Regions from separate parts of the Rhizobium sp. KNZ14-9A genome, predicted to be linked through region 1. Evidence: predicted binding sites of a transcription regulator. Region 1 holds the regulator's gene; the other holds the start of a gene.

Region 1 (7,513 bases):
CCGTCAATGTTACAGTGCTTGCAGATGCCAATATCGACAGCGCCAACAAAGGCCAGATCAATCTTTCGGTCGATGAGAAGAACCGCAAGGTCAACGACAAGCAGGTTGCCTGGATGAATGAGCTGAAGGCGAGCGGTGCTCTCAACAAGACGTTCAACACCGGCCTCTTCGTCAACGGCAATTCCAGCCGTCCGGAAGCCGCAGGTCTCGGCGTCGCCCTCATCGGCTCGCTTTACCTGATGCTGATCGTTCTCGTGCTTTCGCTGCCGATCGGCGTCGCCGCCTCGATTTACCTTGAGGAATTCGCGCCGAAGAACAAGCTGACGGACCTGATCGAGGTCAATATCAACAACCTCGCCGCCGTTCCGTCGATCGTCTACGGTCTGCTCGGCCTGTCGGTCTTCATCAACTTCGCCGGCCTGCCGCGTTCGGCGCCGCTGGTCGGTGGTCTGGTGCTGACGCTGATGACGCTGCCGACGATCATCATCGCGACGCGTGCAGCACTCCGTGCCGTGCCGCCGTCGATCCGCGCGGCTGCCCTCGGCCTCGGCGCCTCGAAGATGCAGATGGTGTTTCACCACGTGCTGCCGCTTGCAATGCCCGGCATCCTGACCGGCACGATCATCGGCCTTGCCCACGCACTCGGCGAAACTGCGCCGCTGCTGCTGATCGGCATGGTCGCCTTCGTCGCCCAGGCGCCGAGCAGTCCACTCGATCCCTCCACGGCACTTCCGGTTCAGGTCTACATGTGGGCCAACGAAGCCGAGCGCGCATTCGTGGAAAGAACCTCGGGTGCCATTATCGTCCTGCTCCTGTTCCTGATCGTCATGAACATGGGAGCTATCCTCTTGCGTCGTCGCTTTGAGCGCCGCTGGTAAACGGAGTAGAGATCATGAACATGTTGACGGAAGCTGCAGTCGAGAAGGCGCTGGACCAGAAAATGAGCAACGTCCCGTATAAGATGATCGGACAGGATGTCTCCGTTTATTACGGCGAGAAGCGCGCGCTTTTCGATGTCAATCTGAACGTCCGCGAAAACACCGTGACCGCCCTGATCGGCCCGTCGGGCTGCGGCAAGTCCACCTTCCTGCGGTCGCTGAACCGCATGAACGATACGATCGATGGCTGCCGCGTCACCGGCAAGATCACGCTCGACAGCGACGATATCTACGATCCCGACATCGACGTGGTCGAACTTCGCGCCCGCGTCGGCATGGTGTTCCAGAAGCCGAATCCGTTCCCGAAGACGATCTATGAAAACGTCTCCTACGGACCGCGCATCCATGGCCTTGCCAAGTCCAAGGCCGACCTCGACCAGATCGTCGAGACGAGCCTGCAGCGCGCCGGCCTCTGGAATGAGGTCAAGGATCGCGTGCATGAATCCGGCACCGGCCTGTCCGGTGGTCAGCAGCAGCGTCTGTGCATCGCACGCGCCGTTGCCGTCAGCCCGGAAGTCATCCTGATGGACGAGCCCTGCTCGGCGCTCGACCCGATCGCGACTGCAAAGGTCGAAGAGCTGATCCATGAGCTGCGTGAAAACTACACGATCGTCATCGTGACGCATTCCATGCAGCAGGCCGCGCGCGTATCACAGCGTACGGCAATGTTCCACCTCGGCAACCTGGTCGAGGAAAACGACACCGACAAGATGTTCACCAATCCCGACGATCCGCGCACCCAGGACTATATCATGGGCCGGTTCGGCTGATTTTGGCGATGTGAAGCCTTCCCGATTTTCGAGGACAAAGCCCCATGGCATCGACACATATTTTTTCCGCTTACGATGACGATCTGAAATTCCTGTCCCGGCGCATTTCCGAGATGGGTGGTCTTGCCGAACAGATGGTCGGCGAGGCCGTCCGTGCGCTGGTCAACGGCGACACTGCGCTCGCCCAGAAGGTCATTTCCGACGACGTGATCCTTGATCACGCGGAACGCGAAATCAACGACAAGGCGATCGTCACGATCGCCCGTCGCCAGCCGATGGCCTCCGACCTTCGCGAGATCATGGGTTCGATCCGCATCGCTGCCGACCTCGAGCGTGTCGGCGACCTCGGCAAGAACACCGCAAAGCGCGTCATCGCCGTCCAAAGCACCGGCGTTCCGCGCAAGCTCGCCCGCGGTCTCGAGCATCTCTCCGAACTGGCGCTCGTCCAGCTCAAGGAAGTGCTCGACGTCTATACGACGCGTTCTGCGGACAAGGCCAAGTCCATCCGCGAGCGCGACGACGAGATCGACGCGATGTACACCTCGCTGTTCCGCGAACTCCTCACCTACATGATGGAAGATCCGCGCAACATCACGAGCTGCACGCATCTTCTCTTCTGCGCCAAGAACATCGAGCGTATCGGTGACCATGCGACCAACATCGCCGAGACGATCTACTACATGGCAACCGGCGCCCAGCCGGAAGGTGAGCGTCCGAAGGACGACAGCTCCAATACCGTCGGTGCGGTGACGGAGTAATCCGGACCTGCCAATTGCGTGCGCGCCCTGCGCTGGGGCGCGCAAAGGTCGCAGCCAATTCCAAGTTTCTGCATGGTCCCTTGCTTAAATCACCCCCGGTTTAAGGATCATGCATTAGGAGACTGACACGCATGATCCCAAGAGTTGCAGTTGTTGAAGATGAAGAGGCGCTGAGCGTGCTTCTCCGCTACAACCTCGAGGCTGAAGGTTTCGAGGTGGATACGATCCTCCGTGGCGACGAGGCCGAAATCCGGCTTCAGGAGCGCACGCCGGACCTGCTCATCCTTGACTGGATGCTGCCGGGCGTTTCCGGCATCGAGCTCTGCCGCCGGCTGCGCATGCGGCCGGAGACCGAGCGTCTGCCGATCATCATGCTGACGGCACGCGGCGAAGAGAGCGAACGCGTTCGCGGTCTCTCGACCGGCGCGGACGACTATGTCGTCAAGCCCTTCTCCACGCCGGAACTTGTTGCTCGCGTCAAGGCGATGCTGCGTCGCGCCCGTCCGGAGGTTCTCTCCACCGTTCTGAAGTGTGGTGATATCGAGCTCGATCGCGAAACCCATCGCGTTCATCGCAAGAGCCGCGAAGTCCGCCTCGGCCCGACCGAATTCCGCTTGCTCGAATTCCTGATGTCGTCGCCGGGCAGGGTCTTCTCCCGCTCGCAGCTTCTGGATGGCGTCTGGGGCCACGATATCTACGTGGACGAACGTACCGTCGACGTCCATGTCGGCCGCCTGCGCAAGGCGCTGAACTTCTCCAACATGCAGGATGTCATCCGCACCGTCCGCGGCGCGGGATATTCCATGGAAGCCTGATCCGAGTGATCGGAGGTCACGAACGGGTCGCTCGGTTTCGCCGGGCGGCCCGCTTGTCTATCTGACACCCCTAGCTTCTTATGAAAGCCGACACCAGGCGCCGAAAGCGGACCTCGAGAGAACCTGCTTTCTACAGACGAATGCGTGCGAGAACTCGATCAAGAGCCTTTTGCAGAGCCGCAGTGCCACCGAAATCGCGAAAGTCTTCGAGCACCTGTTCATTCAATCCGCCCTTGGTCGAATGCTCGCCGATGAGTTCATCAAAACTCGCGACAGGTTTCGAACGGGCAGCATGGGCGAGGCCGGAAAACAATTGACGGAGGTAGGCGTCGCCAGCCGTTCTCGAAAGCCCTTGGCTCTGCAGCCAGGTCGACGTCTCGTCCAGGATGCCGAAATAGGTGGCCATCAGGCAGCTCGCCACCGCGAGAAGTTCGAACTCAGGTCTGTTTTCAACCTGGATCGCCGTTCCGAGCGCCGAAAAGAGGGCGTGGGAAACCTCGTCGGGCGGGTAGATCGCAGTCGCGCCCTGAAGATCTGCGATGTACGGAAGTGGAATTGCCAGGCTCAGGCGAACTGGCTGATCGATCCACGCCAGCAGTTGATCCATTGGCGTGGCCGCGACGAAGCTGATGACATGGTGGCCCGGCCGAAATCGGAGCGAGCGGATGACCTCCTCGGCAATTTGCGGCCTCACGGCCACAAATACGAGATCGGATCGGTCGAGAACATCCTGGTTCCCCAAAGCGATCGACACATTCCGGTTTGCCGCCGCAAGGCGGGCGGCGACGCTTGCGTTGCGCGGTGACAGCACTACCGGTGTGTCGCGAAACGCTGTCTTGCCCAATCCGGTGACGACGGCCTCGGTAATCGTGCCCGTCCCGACGAACCCCATTGTCATCCGCTTTGGATCGATCTCCATTGGCACCCCTGAGTGACTGTTTGCGCTATGCTACTCCACGGGAATACGGCATCTGTATCAGAAAATCGCGTTACAGCGCCAGGACCACCATTCTATGCCAGTTTAGGGCTGAAACGCATTGGTGGCGTTGGCCACATAACTTCGCATTGTCAGGCATGGTGAACGACCGGCGGAGATCGGCCTCCGGCAGATAGTCGTGGTCAGGAGCGGTTTTCCAGCCCTCCTGTGCCGACTAAAAAATACGCCCCTCTGCGCGTCAGCGAAGAGGGGCGGCGGATGCTGCATCTGTTGAGAAGGCGCGGTCAGGCGACCCGGACAGCCTTGCGGCGTTCGCTGACCGGCTGGTAGGCGAGGCGCTGGTGATAGTTGCAATAGGGTGAGGAATCCGGGGAGTCGCAGCCGCAGAAGTAGAAGTCGTCCTTCAGCGGATCGCCGACCGGCCACTTGCAGGTGCGCTCCGTCAGTTCCGTCAGGCCAAGGCGGCGTGAAATCGGCACGACCACATTCTTGGCCGGCACGTATTCCATTTCCTCGACCGTTTCGATCTCGATCTCTTCCTTCAGCATCGTTGCGCCCTGCTGGCGGGTAACGGTGCGGGTGGTGATGCGAGACGCATAGTTCGGGGCGCGTGGAGCCGACGTATTGCGCTTCGTTGCGCGCGCAGCGGTTGCCGTGCCGCCGGCCTTGGCGCGGCCGGGAAGACTGAGCCGGTGAACCTTGCCGATAACAGCGTTTCTACTCACTCCGCCAAGCTGCGCAGCGATCTGGCTGGCGCTCAGCCCCTCTGACCAAAGCTTCTTGAGCTTCTCGACACGCTCGTCTGTCCAGTTCATTGCCCTGTCTCCACCTTTCGCGTTGGTGATGGCAGAATCCCTCACCGTTGCCTCGGAAGTCTCCGAAGCAAGAAACGCCTGATCAATTTTGGTGACTAGTTCCGCCGCATGCAGTCTAGTAATTGAACTTTAACCTAGTGTGAGCCTGACTCTGTGACAAGAGTTCGCGTGAATCCGATGAATCCGAATTCAGGGTTTTCCCCAACTTGCTTCCCCGGAGAGTCATTTCTGCAACATTAGCTGTTGATAGACCTGCAAGTCTGATTTGAGGCTTGACGCATGTGCTAAATCTTCAGTTTTGTTGACATTGCAGTGCGAAAAGTAAATAGTGCTCCCTGCCGCCGCAAGGCGGCATTTTTGATTTTTCGGGCCTGGTTTTCTTAGCCGGAGTCCGTTGCCTTAGAGCCTGACCAGGAGATTGCGCCATGGCTGAAGCCTCGCCGCTTTATGATACCTATTCTCGTGCCCCGCTGCGGTTCGAGCGAGGCGAAGGCGTGTGGCTGATCACCGAAACGGGCGAGCGATATCTGGATTTCGGAGCGGGCGTTGCCGTTACCTCCGTGGGGCATGGCAATCCGCACGTTGTGGCCGCTCTCAAGGATCAGGCCGACAAGGTCTGGCATCTCTCCAATATTTATGAAGTGCCGGGGCAGGAGAAGCTTGCCAAGCGTCTGACGGATGCCACTTTCGCCGACAAGGTGTTCTTCACCAATTCAGGCGCCGAGGCTCTCGAGTGCGCCATCAAGACTGCGCGCCGCTATCAGTTCTCCAAGGGGCATCCGGAGCGCTTCCACATCATCACCTTCGATGGCGCCTTCCACGGCCGTACGCTGGCGACCATCGCCGCCGGCGGCCAGGAGAAATATCTCGAAGGTTTCGGCCCGAAGACCCCTGGTTTCGATCAGGTGCCCTTTGGCGATGTCGAGGCTGTCCGTGCCGCTATTACCGACAAGACCGCCGGCATCCTCATCGAGCCGGTGCAGGGCGAGGGCGGTGTCCGCCCGGCAACGTCCGAATTCATGAAAGCGCTCCGCCAGCTGTGCGATGAGCATGGCCTGCTGCTGATCCTCGACGAGGTGCAGACCGGCGTGGGCCGTACCGGCAAGCTCTTCGCTCATGAATGGTCGGGTATAACGCCCGACATCATGGCGGTTGCCAAGGGCATCGGCGGCGGTTTTCCGCTCGGCGCCTGCCTTGCGACGGAAGAGGCCGCTTCCGGCATGAAGGCGGGCACGCATGGTTCCACCTATGGCGGCAACCCGCTGGCCATGGCTGTCGGTAACGCGGTGCTCGATGTCATCCTGGCCGAGGGCTTCCTGCAGCATGTGCGTGATGTCACTCTCGTCTTCCGCCAGGGCCTTGCATCGCTCAAGGATCGCTATCCCGACGTGATCGAAGATATCAGGGGCGAAGGGCTGTTGCTCGGCGTCAAGGCTGCCATTCCCTCGGCAGAGCTGCTGAAGGAAATCCGCGCAGCCCATCTTCTGGCGATCCCGGCAGGCGATAATGTCATCCGCCTGCTGCCGCCGCTGGTCGTAACCGCCGAGGAGGCGCGCGAGGGTCTTTCCCGTCTCGAACGCGCTGCCGAAAACATCCGTGCCGCCAAGGTCAAGAAGACCGCTTGATAGGACAATGCCCCGCCCGCCGGCGGGCGTAGCAGGTAACGAACAATGGCTTCCCCCAAACACTTCCTCGATCTTTCCGCCGTCACCGGATCCGACCTCAGAACCATCATGGACGATGCCAAGCTGCGAAAGCAGGCTTTCAAGGCCGGCACGGCCGACAAGCCGCTCGCCGGCAAGATGCTCGCCATGATCTTCGAGAAGCCGTCCACGCGAACCCGCGTCTCCTTCGATGTCGGCATGCGCCAGCTCGGCGGCGAGACCTTGTTCTTATCGGGCACTGAAATGCAGCTCGGCCGCGCCGAAACGATCGGCGACACCGCCAAGGTTCTGTCGCGCTATGTCGACGCGATCATGATCCGCACGACCGACCACAACCGTATGCTGGAGCTCGCTGAGCATGCGACCGTGCCGGTCATCAACGCGCTGACGGATGATACCCATCCCTGCCAAATCATGGCCGATATCATGACCTTTGAAGAGCATCGCGGCCCAATCAAGGGCAAGACGATCGCCTGGACGGGTGACGGCAACAACGTGCTGCATTCCCTGGTGGAGGGGGCTGCCCGTTTCGGCTACCGCATGAACATGGCAGTACCCCTTGGTTCCGAGCCGAAGGATCACTATCTGAACTGGGCCCGCAATGAGGGCGCCGAAATCATGCTTTACCATGATGCTGACCGTGCGGTCGCCGGCGTCGATTGCGTGGTGACCGATACCTGGGTCTCCATGAATCAGGAACATCGGGCTCGCGGTCACAATGTCTTCCAGCCTTATCAGGTCAATGCGCATTTGATGGCGCAGGCCGGCAAAGACGCATTGTTCATGCACTGCCTCCCCGCTCACCGCGGTGAGGAG
Region 2 (7,513 bases), 1.3 Mb from region 1:
GGCATGCTGACCAGAAACTGCGTTGAGAAGCCCCTGCTGCTCCATCGTGTCACCCGAAGCCGAGAAGATATCGCGGACATTGGCATCGAAGGGAATGACGAAGATACGGTCGGCCGGCGACCACTGCACCAGCACCTTGCTGGCCTCCTCGGGCGTGAACAGGAAACGCATCGCCTGCTGCAGACTGTTCTCGCCGTCCCCCTGCATCGAGCCGGAGAAATCGAGGCAGAGCGCCGTCAGTGACGGTTTGCGCAGTGCCGCCTGATAGAGAGTAAGCGCCTGGCGGATCACTGTCGGTTCCGGCATACGGATCGCGGTCACCAGTTTGGCCGGATCGAAATTCCAGCTCGGCTGCGGCTCAGCGGCGACGCTGCCGAGCGGCAGGCGGCGACCGGTTTCGGCGATCTTCTTCTGAACATCGGGCGAGCGCAGATAGGCGAGCAGGTCCTTGAAGAAGGTCTGAACCTGGGGACCGCGGCCATGATCGACGAAACCGAGCGGCAAATCCGCCATCGCTACGCCATCGGCAGGATAGATGGCGTAAAGCGGCTCCTTGCCCATACCCGTGAGCTTGTCGTTGGTTTCCTTGATGACCGCCTCATAATTCCACATGGCATCGTAGATCGTGCCCTTGCTAGCGGAATCCGTATAGAGGTCGGCGAGCCAGCCCGAAGAGCCGGAGGAGCGCGCAACACCGGCAAGCAGGCTTCGAACGGTGTCCTGAACCGTCTTGTCATCGAGATCACCGGGCTCGATCACAGGCTTGTTACCGAGCGCACTGGAGAGCATGGCGAGATAGGCGCTGGCACCGGAATTCGATTGTGTCGCCGATGTCATCAGGAACTTCAGCGAGCCGCTGTTCACCGCTGCCAAGATATCCTTCATGAAGACATCCTTGCCGACCCAGCCGAGCTGCTCGGCCTTCGACTTGCGCACGCCGACAATGACGGGCGTCTGCGCCACCGACGTCAGGTCCTTGATCCTGCGTTTGGTATCGAACATGTCGACCCAGACGCTGGAAGCGGGCCAGACAGCGTCCTGCTCGACACCCTGATCGCTTTGCAGCGCGAGGCCGATATCGAGCGTGCCCTCATATTTGAAGGAGCAAGTCGCGTGCTTCTCCTTGCAGAATTCCTCGACGATCGGCTGCAGCACGGTGTTTTCCGAGCCTGAAACGATCGAGAAATTCGGACCGCTGCTGAAAGCATCGCAGCCTGCCAACGCCGCGAGACCAGATAGCGCCAGTGCGCAGAGGAATGATCGGATCATGGTTTTGCCGGTCACGCCTGGGTCATCGCCTTCTTGAGGTCGATCGTCAGTTGTTCCATCTGCTGCTCGGCTTGAGCCCGCTTCTTGCGGCCCTCTTCCTGCACGCGCAGCATGCCGGTGACGGTGTCGATCAGATCCTGATTGGCCTTGGCAAGCGTCTCCATATCGACGATGCCGCGCTGCGACTGCTGCTCAATGGCAATCGCCTGATCCTTCATCATTTCCGAGGCCTGGCGGATCATGTCATTGGTGGCGTCGGTCACCGTCTTCTGCAGGTCGAGGGCCGATTTCTGCTGTGTGAGCCCGAGGAGGATGACCATCTTCTGCTTCCAGGCAGGCACCGTCAGCGCCGAAGTTGCCTGCAGATTCTCGATCAGTGTTTCGTCGCCGGCCTGGACGATACGGATCTGCGGAAGCTGCTGAATGCCGAGCTGGCGGGCCTGTTGCAGATAGAAGATGCGCTTTTCCAAGCGGTCGAGCGCCTGGAGGCTGTCCTGATAGGTCTGGGCTTCCAGCATGCCGCCACCGGGGCCGGAGACTGCGGCGTCGGCTGCGCTCTTCAACTTCGGCAGCTCGACCGAGCGGAAGTGCTCGGCGAAGTTCTTGCCTGCTTGCACATAGGCATCGAGCTTTACGATCGACTGTTTCGTCTCTTCATGCAGGTCGTCGAGCAGGGCGATGTCGCGACGCAGCGTATCCTTGTGGCGGTCGAGCTCCAGGCCGATGCGGTCGATCTGGCCTGCAACATCCTCGAACTCCTCCTTGAAGCGCTCGAGGCGCGCCTTGGCGGAGAGGAACATGCGGCTCAGGAAGCCCTTATCCTTGAGGGACGCGGGATCGAGGCTCTTGGATTTCAGGATGATGTCGGTCAAAAGCTTGCCGACATCGCCGAGATCCTTGTTGCGCACCTCGCGCAGGATCCTGTCGGCATAGTCACTGACGGCCTGCTGTGCGCGGTCGCCGTAAACGGAAATTCCGGCGCGGTCTGTAATACTGATGGTGTCGGTAATGCGGGCGACTTCCGCAGGATCGGCGGCAACGGCCGACAGGGAAGCATTCTGAACCGTTGCGAGATCGGTGTCGGCCATTGGGGTCGTCTTTCTCGGCTTGTGGTGCAATTGGTCTTACGAATTGCAAACCCATTTTTGCGGCAAATGGGTCATCCACTTTCGAGGCTGGGAAACTCGGCATCCACGCAATACCCGCCCCGCACAACTCATTTGCGAGGTCGCAGTTTAGCGGCACTAGAAATAAGCTTTTATGACAGCCGCTTAAGCTTGCGGCGAATGCCGCCTTACTGGCAGACCGGCGCGGCCTTCTTGTCGAGAAGCTCGAGCTTGGCAAGCTTGCCGGTCAGGACGAAATCGCCGTAATCCATCGTCAGATCCCGCGTGATGCCGTTCTCATAGAGCTTGAACGACATGCGGTAGACCGGCAGGGTGTCGGATTTGGCATTCTCGTTGAAATAGGAGATCGTCACGGGCCAGAAGGCGGCCTTGGCGAACTCGCCGGCATTGCCTGCATCAGCCTCATTCGTGACCGGAGTCTCCTGCTTACCCACGATCGTCGTTGTCACCAGGGATTTGTCGCCATCGTCGGAGCCGTCGAAGACGCGAGCCTCGAAGAAGCGCTTGCCATCCTTGGCGTTCTGAATGACGTCGAGCATGTGCTCGGTCGGAAAGCGGCTTTCCTCGAGTTGCAGCTCACGGCTTGCCGGCTGCGTGAGGTCGACCTTCACGCCTTCCGGCTTATCTTGAGCCGCGCCGTTGACTTCCTTGTCGAGCTGATCGTCGGTGAAAGACTTGGTATCGAAGGTGAACTTGCCATCCTTCAGGCTCTCGAACGTCTTGGTCTGCTGGTCGCTGACGCGCACGTTGTCGCCGGTGTCGATCTGGGTGACGAAGCGGAAATTCGTGGTAAAGCCTTCGCAGTAATTGCCGTCGAACTCATAGACCATGCGGCCATACATGGAGGAGATGCCGGAGCGCTCCGAAGCGTCCTTCAGTTCCAGGTCGTAGATGGCGCGGTGAGCGACGAGCCCGGTTGCGATCGCAGCGCTCGTCGCCGGCGCGGCCGCCCAGGCATTGGCGGAAACGCTTGCGAGAAGAAGAGCGGCAAGTGACGATCGGAACATTCATTAACTCCTGTTGGACTCGTCCGCGATGTTATAAGAACGCTTTCGGCCAAATCGAGGCTCGAAACTGTCACATTAAAGATTCTAGTCTTGATGCATTCTTTTTGAAGAATTGACAACAAAAGCGGAGACGAAAATGTCCGATGTAATCGCAACGCGCCTGTCGGAAATGGGGATAACCCTGCCCGAGGCAGCAGCACCCGCCGCCAATTATGTCCCCTATGTCATCAGCGGCAACCTTCTCTATATTTCCGGCCAGCTGCCGCTCGAAGGCGGTAAGGTTGCCGTCTCCGGCCACCTCGGCAAGACTGTCGATGTTGCCACTGGCCAGCGTGCCGCAGAGCTTTGCGCCATCAACATTCTTGCTCAGGCAAAGGCAGCGCTCGGCGGCAATCTCGGCCGCATCCGCCGCGTCATCAAGCTCAACGGCTTCGTCGCGTCGGCGCCTGATTTTGTCGAGCAGCACCTCGTTATCAACGGCGCCTCGAACTTGATCGCCGGCGTGCTCGGCGAAGCCGGCAAACATGCCCGCGCTGCCGTCGGCATGGCAGCCTTGCCGCTCAATGCAGCAGTCGAAATCGATGCTATCATGGAAATCGCATAATGACGAATGCCGCCTGGATCAAAGAGCTGCCGGTTGCGCACCGCGGCTACCACGACCTCAACAATGTCGTCTGGGAAAACACGCTCTCGGCTTTTTCACGGGCCGTCGAAGCGGGCTTCGCCATCGAATGCGACCTGCATTACGCCTCGGATGCCGTGCCGGTCATCTTCCATGATGAAGATCTGGAACGCCTCTGCAACCTCAAGGGCGACGTGCGGGAACGGACCTCCCAGGAGCTCGGGCTGATCGCCGTCGGCGGCACGAAGGACAAAGTGCCAACGCTGAAGCAGCTTCTCGCACTCGTGCAGGGCAAGGTGCCGCTGGTGCTGGAACTCAAGGGCCGCGAAGCCGACGACGAGGGCTTTGCCGAAGCCGTTCTCGACGTACTCGAGGGCTATGAGGGCAAGGTTGCGCTGATGAGCTTCGACCATTGGCTGCTGAAGGATCTCAAGGAGCTCAATGCGCCCTACCCGATCGGGCTGACGGCCAACGGCAATACGCCGGAGGAACATGCAGAGCATGATAAGGCGATGGCGATCGGCCTCGATTTCATTTCCTACTACTATGCCGACCTGCCGAACCCGTTCATCACCGACCAGCGCGACAAGGACGTTCCGGTCATCACCTGGACGGTGCGTGATGAACAGGCTCGCAAGCAGACTTTCGAGAACGCCGATCAAATGACTTTCGAAGGCTTCGATCCGCGCGCGGCAGTTTGACGCTCGCTTTTTCGACAAGATCGTGCGCAGACTGGGAGGGAGCCAGCTCCCTCCCCCAACGGCTTCGCATTTGCTTCATGACAGACGAATCGTCAGACGAACTTTCCATCCGCATCGAGCGATCATTCACCGCAATTTCCCCCGACCGCTGGTCCAGGCTTTCGGGAGCATCGAAGACGTGCGACAGCGTCGCCTATAATCCCTTCGTCTCGCATGCCTTTCTCTCGTCGCTGGAAGAATCCGGCTCTGCCACTGCGCAGACCGGCTGGCTCGGCCATCACATGCTTCTGGAGACGGACAAGGGTGAACTGGTCGGCGCCTTGCCCGGCTATCTCAAGAACCACAGTCAGGGCGAATATGTCTTCGATCATGGCTGGGCCGACGCTTTTGAACGGGCCGGCGGCAGTTATTATCCGAAGCTGCAGTGCTCTATCCCCTTCACGCCCGCGACCGGCCCGCGCCTGCTCGTGGCCCAAGGATTTGCAAGACTGCCAATTCAGAATGCCATGGCGGAAAGCCTCAAGGAAGTCGTCCGCCGCCTCGATATTTCCTCGGCCCATGTCACCTTCGTGCCCGAGGACGAGATGCCGGTCTTCGAGACCGACGGCTACCTGCACCGCACGGACAAGCAGTTCCATTTCATCAATGAAGGCTATGCCAACCACGACGCGTTCCTGGAAACGCTTGCCTCTCGCAAGCGCAAGGCACTGCGCAAGGAGCGTCGGACGGCGGTTGAGAACGGCATCACCATCGACTGGCTGACCGGCAAGGACCTGACCGAAAAAATCTGGGACCAGTTCTTCGCCTTCTACATGGATACCGGCGGCCGCAAATGGGGCCGGCCTTATCTGACGCGCAAATTCTATTCGCTGATCGGCGAGCGTATGGCCGACGACATCCTGCTCGTCATGGCAAAGCGTGACGGTCGCTATGTGGCAGGCGCGATCAATTTCATCGGCGGTGATACGCTCTACGGGCGGCACTGGGGCTGCATCGAAGATCACCCCTTCCTGCATTTCGAGGTCTGCTATCATCAGGCCATCGATTTTGCGCTGGAAAAGGGCCTCAAGAAGGTAGAGGCCGGCGCCCAGGGCGAACATAAGCTTGCCCGCGGCTACCTGCCGGTGACGACGCATTCCGCCCACTATATCGCTCACGCGGGATTGCGGCGCGCCGTTGCCGACTATCTCAAGCGCGAGCGGGAGGATGTCGAATATATGAATGAGATGCTTGCCGAACACACTCCCTTCCGCAAAGGCGAACGGTTGCAGGAGGATTGACGCGCTTGGCTCCGGCGCGCTACGCGATCAAGGGAAACACGAGGAGATTTCGCCATGACCAGCGCTGCCTATGACGACAACAATATCTTCGCCAAGATCCTGCGCGGCGAGATCCCGTCGCATCGCGTCTACGAGGACGACAAGACCGTTGTCTTCATGGATGTGATGCCGCAAGCGCCGGGCCATGTTCTGGTCCTGCCGAAGGCACCTTCCCGCAATATCTTCGATGCCGACCCCGCCTCCCTTTCCCATACGATCACCGTCGTCCAGAAAGTCGCCAATGCCGTCAAGGAAGCCTTCGACGCAGATGGTGTGTTCATCGCCCAGTTCAACGAGCCGGCAGCAGGTCAGACCGTTTTCCACCTGCATTTCCATGTCATCCCGCGGCATGAGGGCGTGGCACTCAAGCCGCATTCCGGCAAGATGGAGGATGGCGTGGTGCTCGCTGCCAACGCGGAGAAGATCAAAGCGGAACTCGCATAACGGAAACGCCGCCTTATTTTTCGGAATACTAAATTACTTCATCGATTTAGGAGGAAATCATGATTCGCCACACCGTCGCATTCCGCCTGAAGCACGCTGCAGGCTCTGCCGAAGAAAAGGCTTTTCTCGATGAGGCGCTGACGCTCAAGCAGATCCCAAGCGTCAGAAATTTCGAGCAACTTCGCCAGACGAGCCCGAAGAACGATTTCACCTTCGGCTTCGCGATGGAGTTCGACGACCAGGCCGGTTACGACGCCTATAATGTCCACCCGCTGCATGTCGCCTTCGTGCGCGACCGTTGGATACCCGAGGTCGCAGACTTCCTCGAGATCGACTACGCGAAGCTCTGACATCCTGAAGCGTGTCGCTGCTACGCTTTAGGTCTTTTCTTGCCCATATCGTTATCGCAAACCACTACACGCTTTCGCGCGACATGCTTCAAGGCAAACAAAAAGGCCGCTTCTCAGCGGCCTTTTTCATTGTCCGTCGTAAGCTTACTTCTTGCGTGGAACCTTGGGAACCGTCGAGCCCTTCTTGGGCGCGTCGCGGACTTCAGGCTCAGGCTGCGGCACGGTCTTGGCCTTCGCCTTCTTGACCGGCTTGGTCTTCAGCTCGCCATCATCCTCATCGACCGCTCCCGGATGAACCAGCTCGGCTTCCGGCTTCGGCTTGATAGGTGCCGTTTCCGGAACGGCTTCCAGAATGAGGCCTGGCTTGCCATCTTCCTTCGGGCCGACGGTGACGTTGACGACGCCGCCCTTCTTCAGCTTGCCGAAGAGGATTTCGTTCGCCAGCGGCTTCTTGATGGCATCCTGGATCACGCGGGCAAGCGGGCGGGCGCCCATCTTCTCGTCGTAACCCTTTTCGGACAGCCAGGCGATCGCATCCTCGTGCAGGTCGAAGGTGACGTTGCGTTCAGAGAGCTGAGCTTCCAGCTGCATGATGAACTTCTGCACGACCTTGTGGATGACGGCCGTCGGCAGCGCCGCGAACGGAATGATCGCGTCGAGACGGTTGCGGAATT

The links. Region 1 encodes PhoB, which activates phosphate uptake and scavenging genes when phosphate is short. Its sites were predicted from a motif close to TGTCATNNANCTGTCAT; they were not measured.
Region 2: the regulator PhoB is predicted to act here: its motif matches at 2,519-2,535, upstream of ACR9ZQ_RS16625 (toxic anion resistance protein).

Annotation. Positions count from the first base shown of each region.
Region 1 covers NZ_JBPGXB010000002.1:3,313,742-3,321,254, reverse strand. Annotated here, with positions in the region: gene pstA (phosphate ABC transporter permease PstA) at 1-878, shown strand, start outside; gene pstB (phosphate ABC transporter ATP-binding protein PstB) at 893-1,708, shown strand; gene phoU (phosphate signaling complex protein PhoU) at 1,753-2,466, shown strand; gene phoB (phosphate regulon transcriptional regulator PhoB) at 2,598-3,281, shown strand; gene ACR9ZQ_RS23255 (pyrroline-5-carboxylate reductase) at 3,412-4,200, opposite strand; gene ACR9ZQ_RS23250 (GcrA family cell cycle regulator) at 4,503-5,033, opposite strand; gene ACR9ZQ_RS23245 (acetylornithine transaminase) at 5,459-6,658, shown strand; gene argF (ornithine carbamoyltransferase) at 6,704-7,513, shown strand, end outside.
Region 2 covers NZ_JBPGXB010000002.1:2,045,291-2,052,803, forward strand. Annotated here, with positions in the region: gene ACR9ZQ_RS16620 (VWA domain-containing protein) at 1-1,269, opposite strand, end outside; gene ACR9ZQ_RS16625 (toxic anion resistance protein) at 1,281-2,357, opposite strand; gene ACR9ZQ_RS16630 (cell envelope integrity EipB family protein) at 2,564-3,403, opposite strand; gene ACR9ZQ_RS16635 (RidA family protein) at 3,540-4,007, shown strand; gene ACR9ZQ_RS16640 (glycerophosphodiester phosphodiesterase) at 4,007-4,726, shown strand; gene ACR9ZQ_RS16645 (GNAT family N-acetyltransferase) at 4,804-6,006, shown strand; gene ACR9ZQ_RS16650 (HIT family protein) at 6,061-6,489, shown strand; gene ACR9ZQ_RS16655 (Dabb family protein) at 6,549-6,839, shown strand; gene clpA (ATP-dependent Clp protease ATP-binding subunit ClpA) at 6,984-7,513, opposite strand, start outside.